DNA from 2 places in the Vibrio sp. T3Y01 genome. Region 2 is predicted to be linked to the other one. Evidence: predicted binding sites of a transcription regulator. Region 2 holds the regulator's gene; the other holds the start of a gene.
The links. Region 2 encodes PurR, which represses purine synthesis genes. Its sites were predicted from a motif close to TNANGNAAACGTTTNCNTNA; they were not measured.
Positions count from the first base shown of each region.

Region 1: a site for PurR is predicted at 1,122-1,141, ahead of purL (phosphoribosylformylglycinamidine synthase). Genes of this name have one in related genera too.

Region 1 is NZ_VTXJ01000020.1:22,329-26,012, reverse strand. Features, by position in the region: gene purL (phosphoribosylformylglycinamidine synthase) at 1-947, opposite strand, end outside; gene mltF (membrane-bound lytic murein transglycosylase MltF) at 1,277-2,845, shown strand; gene F0232_RS25205 (hypothetical protein) at 3,148-3,279, shown strand; partial or broken gene tadA (tRNA adenosine(34) deaminase TadA) at 3,340-3,684, opposite strand, start outside.
Region 2 is NZ_VTXJ01000005.1:151,389-155,072, reverse strand. Features, by position in the region: gene torD (molecular chaperone TorD) at 164-811, shown strand; gene purR (HTH-type transcriptional repressor PurR) at 1,128-2,132, shown strand; cyclic di-GMP riboswitch class I at 2,303-2,388, shown strand; gene F0232_RS07555 (TfoX/Sxy family DNA transformation protein) at 2,516-3,106, shown strand; gene F0232_RS07550 (DUF3316 domain-containing protein) at 3,209-3,568, opposite strand.

The DNA of each region.
Region 1 (3,684 bases), on a different contig from region 2:
TCACCGCCTGAACCTGTTGATGCGCCCGGCCATGGAGAGATAGCCGTTGGGTGGTTGTGCGTTTCAACTTTCATCAAGATGTGTGTCTTCTCTTGGTGGTAGTTGTACTGGCGAGTTTCAGGATCTGGAAAGAAGCGACCTACTTCAGAGCCCGTCATAACAGCTGCATTATCTTTGTATGCAGAAAGTACGTTATCAGGTGTCACTTCAAACGTATTCTTAATCATCTTGAACAATGATTTTTCTTGCTTAACGCCGTCGATAGTCCAATCAGCGTTGAAGATCTTGTGACGACAGTGCTCTGAGTTCGCTTGTGCGAACATCATTAGCTCGATGTCAGTCGGGTTACGTTCAAGCTTAGTGACAAAGCTTTCAAGTAGGTAATCAATCTCATCTTCTGCAAGAGCAAGACCTAGGGTAACGTTTGCTTCTTCAAGCGCTTTACGGCCGCCAGTAAGAAGATCAACTTCCGTATAAGGTGCTGGTTCTGCAACGGTGAACAGTGCTGCTGCTGATTCGAAGTCCGTGAATACCACTTCCATCATACGGTCGTGAAGAATCGCTTTCAGTTCAACAAGTTGAAGCTCAGAAAGTTCAGAAGACGTTTCAATATAGAAAGCCGTACCGCGCTCTAGGCGAGATACTTTCGCTAGACCACAGTTATGTGCGATATCAGTAGATTTTGAAGACCAAGGAGAAATAGTACCTGGACGAGGAGTAGCAAGCAGCAGTAAACCTTCAGGTTCATGCTCTTCAATCGTTGGACCGTAAGTCAGTAGCTTTTCTAGCTTCTCAACTTCAGACGCGTCTAGGTCTGCTGTTAAATCAGCAAAGTGGGCAAACTCAGCGTAAATACCTGTTACAGGTAAGCTTAATTCACGACAAAGCTCTAAAAGCTTGTTAACACGAAACTCAGATAGAGCTGGGGAGCCACGCAAAATTCTCATGTGCTTAGGTCTCTTATGCAGTTGATTAAGGTGATATTGGAATAAATTCAGTGGGTTAAAGGAAAAACCTAACTGTTTTCTTCGAAGCTATTCCCGAAGGTTTAAAAACCTATGCCGATTCCACCTCTTCAATGCGAGCGCATTATAAAGCATTTTTTTTTGTGACGTAACACCAAAAGCAACCGTTTGCGTGATTTTTTTCATGTTTCTGAGTAAATGGTGTTTTTGCTGCATTTATCACCACTTTTACATCTGTTTAATGAAACCTGCTTTGCCAGTCTGGCGGGGTTTGGTATAAAGGGGCTTCCACTTTTCGAGATTTCATTTTGATGCCTAAATTTTCTCTCATCTTTTTGTCTAAGTCCTTTCTGCTGGTTATCGCTCTGTTTGGGCTAACCGCATGCCAGATTGAGTCTGAACCTAAAAGTGTCCTCGAGCAGATACGAGAGCGTGGCGTGCTTCGTGTCGGTACTCTGAATAACCAACTCTCTTACTACATTGGTCCTGATGGCCCTGCAGGTCTCGATTACGAATTGGCTCGTGAGTTTGCACAAGAGCTAGGGGTTAAGCTTGAGGTTAAACCGGCTTACCGTCTATCTGGCTTATTCCCTGCTCTAAAGAAAGGCGAGATCGACCTTATCGCTACTGGGTTAACGCAAAACAACAAACTGACACGTGCTTATCGTGCAGCGCCTGCTTATTACTATGTAAGCCAACAGGTGGTGTATAAAAAAGGCCAATGGCGCCCAAGAAACCTAGACCAACTGATCAAGTTTGAAAACGACCGCCAGGCTGAATTCATCAAAGCGCAAGCTGAATCAGAAGACGCGTCACCTAACGAGACTCTGACGCCCTCTTTAGTTGTGGTCAAAGACTCGCACTTCGAACCAACACTTAAGCAATTACAGAACACGCACCAGGACTTCATCTACGATGCAGTTGGCAATGCCGACATCAATGACCTGCTAAAAGAAGTATCGACGGGCGAGCGCCTATTTACGGTTGCCGATTCTATCGAACTATCACTAGCACAACGTTTGTACCCAGACGTAGCATTGGCGTTTGAGCTTACTGAAGACCAACCTATCTCTTGGTACTTAGAGAAGTCTGAAGATGAAAGCCTGTACGCATTGCTGATTGAATTCTTCGGTAACCTAAAACAATCCGGTGAACTTGCTTCGCTAGAAGAAAAGTACATCGGTCATATCGGCACTTTTGATTACGTTGATACTCGTGCCTTTATCCGCGCGCTCGACAGCAAGCTACCAAAATGGTCGCCGCTGTTTCAGAAGTACTCGCAAGAGTTTGACTGGCGCTTGATTGCAGCACTTGCTTATCAAGAATCTCACTGGAACCCGGTCGCGCGATCACCAACGGGTGTTCGTGGCATGATGATGCTGACACTACCGACAGCGAAGAGTGTTGGGGTGACCAACCGTCTTGACCCTAAACAGTCGGTACAAGGTGGTGTTGAATACCTACGTCGTATCGTGAACCGTGTACCAGATTCAATCACACAACATGAAAAGATCTGGTTTGCGCTTGCTTCATACAATGTCGGTTACGGACACATGATGGACGCACGCCGCTTAACCAAAGCGCAAGGCGGAGATCCTGATGCTTGGGGTGATGTAAAAGACAGACTGCCTCTACTAAGACAGAAGAAATACTACAGCCAAACTCGCTATGGCTATGCCCGTGGTGATGAAGCTAGAAACTACGTAGAGAACATTCGCCGTTATTACCAAAGCATCATCGGCCATGTAAATAAGCGTAATAAAGAACAAGAAGAGAGCCTTGAAGGGTTGATCGTTATTCCACCTTTAGAGACTTCTGGGGCTGAATCCAGCATCAGCGCTGCAGAGTCAACAGTTAGCGGTTCTGAGTCTTCGAAATAGAAACCAAAAGAGCAATACCTTCCAGTATTGCTCTTTTTTATTGCGCTTTCTATCGCTTACACAAAGGAGTAGTGTGGATAAAAGGCAGTGTCATATTACAGTAACAATCGCCCCTTATAACGACACACCACAATCAAGATTAGCGTTCTGTTGCACTAGACCATTGGCCGAAGTTAGAGGCTTAAGAATAGAGTTGCTCTGCTAAGTCAGCTTCTACGCGACAGAACAAACAGACGAATCACACTATAATTAAGTCGTTAGTCAAAACGACACAGTCAGACGACCAATAGGAAATCATTGAAATGATGAAGAAACTGAAATCGAAACGCCTTGATAAGACAGTTGCTGCAAACCGTCGTAAGCGTATGCTTTCAAATAATAAGAAGAAGATCATTTGGCGCAACCGTGCTTTCATGCAGATGATTGCCGAGTAAACTCTATAACCAAGTAAGCTGGTTTGGCACTCTTACTATGAGAGTGCCTTAAACTTGCTGCTATTTCTTTTTAAGCGCCTTGTCTGCTTCTAACTGCTGCTCTTCTAGCAAACGCTCTTGCTTTCGCTTCTCTTTTATCTCTTTTCGACGACGCTTGAAAAACGCTTGTAGTTGCTCGCGACACTCATCCTCTAATAGCCCGTGCTCAACATCAGCATAGTGATAGGAAGCTTGGCTCTCAAACAAGTTCAACACCGTCCCTGCAGCACCCGCTTTTAGGTCTGGCGCGCCAAAAACAATGCGCTTCACTCGGCTGTGTAACAAGGCACCCGCACACATAGGGCATGGCTCAAGCGTGACATACAAAGTGGTATCAAGCAGTCGATAATTTTCCAGAACCTGTCC
Region 2 (3,684 bases):
TGGATTTTTTTTGATACAAGACAATCTTAAACCTTGCTATTTGTCGTCTGGCACAATTCAATATAGGCATTACTACTAACGAGTAACTTTGCATTTCGCAAATAACCTCGTCATCAGCCTTGGTGTGTAAAAAACACCACAAGACTAAATCAGGATTTACGTAATGAAAGATACGAAAGCGTTCAATGAGCAAAGAGCAGAAATTTACTGGTGGTTATCAAGCTTATTCGCCAAAGAGCTCACTCAAGATGAACTTGACCACTACCACTCTGTTGAAATTCGTTCTTTCTTAACTGGTTTAGGCGAAAATGAAACACTCAAACCTGCGATTGATAGCTTAGTTGATGCACTAAACCGCTTACAAACACGTGAAGATGCACAACTGGAACTGGCTGCTGACTTTTGTGACCTATTCCTAAAGACAGACAAGCATGGTGCCCTTCCCTACGCTTCGATGTACATCGGTGAAACTGGGCTATTAAACGATAAGCCAGCAAAAGAGATGGAAGAGATCATGGCTAAGCACAACTTAGTGGTTAACCAAGATCTAAAAGAACCAGCAGACCACATCGCTATTGAACTCGACTTCCTAGGTAACCTAATCATTCGCTCTAATGAAACAGAATCAGAGGAAGAGTTAGAAAAGTCGTTCGAAGTTCAACAGCAGTTTATTGAGCAACAGCTACTCACTTGGATTCCAAAGTTCAAGGTTAAGTGTCATGAGGTTGATGAGTTCGGTTTCTATGCATCAGTATCATCGCTGCTACTGGCATTCTGTCAATTAGACACTCAATATTTGGCTGGTGAATAGCTTATTAGATGACTAGGTAAATAAATTCAGTAGAATGTGACAATTCACCCGGATTTCTGGGTGAATTTTATTGCGAGTATTTTCTAGTCAGTCTAAAATTGTGACCGCAAACGATAAAATATGAAACATTCACGAAATGCTATGCTTATTAAGTTTCAGAGCATTTCGGTGTTAAGACAAGCCGCTCAATAGCGGTTTTTTGTTTTTTAACACTTTAGTACCCAAAGAGCCCTACACGTTTAAGCTCTTAGTTAGGTAGCTTAACGGCTACTTCATTCCGTACTTTGGGGAAAGTAGCTTCTAATAGGATAAAACCATGGCCACTATAAAAGATGTCGCTCGCTTAGCCGGCGTATCAACAACAACCGTTTCTCACGTAATCAACAAAACCCGTTTTGTTGCAGAAGCGACTCAAGAAAAAGTAAATAAAGCGGTAGACGAATTAAACTATGCACCAAGTGCTGTTGCTCGTAGTTTGAAGTGTAATTCAACACGAACCATCGGCATGCTAGTGACTCAATCAACCAACCTATTCTTCTCAGAAGTTATCGATGGTGTTGAGAGCTACTGCTACCGTCAAGGTTACACTTTGATCCTGTGTAACACGGGTGGTATCTATGAGAAGCAACGTGACTACATTCGAATGCTTGCAGAGAAACGTGTAGATGGCATCTTGGTTATGTGTTCAGACCTAACTGAAGAACTGAGAGAGATGTTAGACCGTCACGCTGACATCCCTAAAGTAGTCATGGACTGGGGCCCGGAGAGTTCTCAAGCAGATAAGATCATCGATAACTCTGAAGAAGGTGGCTACCTAGCGACTAAATACCTAATCGACCGCGGTCACTCAAAGATTGCTTGTTTAAGTGGCCACTTAGACAAAGCGGCGTGTGTGGAGCGTATCGCTGGTTACAAGCGCGCTTTGGAAGAAGCTAACATTACTGCAAATGACGACATGATCATCGAAGGTAACTTTGAGTGTGATACTGCCGTTCTAGCCGCTGACAAAATTGTTGATATGGAAGATCGCCCGACAGCTGTATTCTGCTTCAACGATACCATGGCACTAGGCTTGATGAGCCGCCTACAGCAGAAAGGCATCCGTATCCCTGAAGATATCTCTATCATTGGCTACGATAACATCGAACTGGCTGAGTACTTCTCTCCACCATTGACTACCGTTCACCAACCGAAGCGCCGTGTCGGTAAGAACGCCTTCGAAATTCTGCTTGAGCGTATTAAAGACAAAGACCATGAAAAACGCGTCTTCGAAATGCACCCAGAAATTGTTGAACGTAGTACAGTTAAAACGTTAAATTAACTGATAAATTGAGTTTATTTTCATCAAGCGCACCTTTGGGTGCGTTTTTTTTATCAGCAACTAAAATAAACCTAGTTTCATATAATAAAGATCATTAATTGAAGCAGTATCACACTTTGAAATAACAAGTGTGAGCCTCATTCAACAAAAACTTTATTCTATTCAATCAGTCACGCACAGGGCAAATCACTTGAAAAGGTGAGACGCAAAGCTTCCGGCCTAAACCACTCGTTGGTATGGTAGCGGGGTTACCGATGGCAAAATGCAGTAACTACTAATAATTTAGTAATTTACGGCTTATTGACAATGTAATTGCAACATTTTGCTAATCTCTCGGACCTGCTTATTTGGTGGCGTAGTTCAAATACACCGAGATAAATAACATGGATAAACCGATACTAAAGGACTCAATGAAGTTATTTGAGCCCCTAGGAAAAATAAAATCACGCTCAATGTTTGGTGGATTCGGTCTTTTTGCTGATGACACTATGTTTGCTCTGGTTGTTAATGACCAGTTGCACATACGAGCAGACAAAGGCACAACAAAACAGTTCGAGCAACAAGGGTTTCAACCGTACGTCTACAAAAAGCGTGGTTTCCCTGTCGTAACTAAATATTTCGCTCTACCCGAAGGCTTATGGCAAGACCAAGAGAAAATCTTGCAGCTTGCGACTACGTCTCTGGGCTTTGCAAAAGAAGAGAAAGCTGAACAGTCCGCTGCTAAGCCAACTCGACTCAAAGACCTCCCGAATCTTCGACTCGCCACCGAGCGCATGTTGAAGAAAGCTGGAATTGATTCCGTAGAACGTTTATATGAATCTGGCTCTGTAAACGCATTTAATGCCATCAAGGATTCTCATGCGTCCTCCGTCAGTATTGAACTGCTTTGGGCACTAGAGGGGGCGATCAATGGCACCCATTGGTCGGTTATCCCGCAGCAACGTCGTGAAGAGCTTATCAGTCGCGTCAATTAACATTTTCAGTACACCTTTTTATACAACTAAGCCGCATTTCTGCGGCTTTTTTTTCGATTCTGAATGTTAGATAGTCTGCGGCCTTAATGCTCTATCAATACCCTAAAAGGATGGGCGATAATTATACTTAAAGTCTACTTTGACCATCGGAACGAAGTTAATCTCTCCAGAAGAATTCATTATCTCTTTAACTTTAATGCTCCCGTTTCTAATTTCAAACGAACGCACGTCTACCTTTTCCGATGCTTGAGGTAGGATTTTGCTAAGCTCATATGAGCCTTTGCCGTTTATATCCATCCAGATTTGTTTTCCAGATTCGTAAGCCTGTGATTGGCTCGCCACTACATCCCCTTTAAAGATTTTAGATTCTACAGCGGCTCTATGATAGATACCCGAACCCATAGCTTGGAAAGAGAGAAGGCCTGTTGTAGCGATAACCGTTATCATTGATAATAATTTCATAGCTAGCTCCTTAGTTGTCTGCCTGAATAATTATCTAAAACAATCTTCATGCCTCGATTGTTACGTATATAGAACGAGCCAAGACCAAAACTCTTTCAACTTTTTGTCACTTTTTA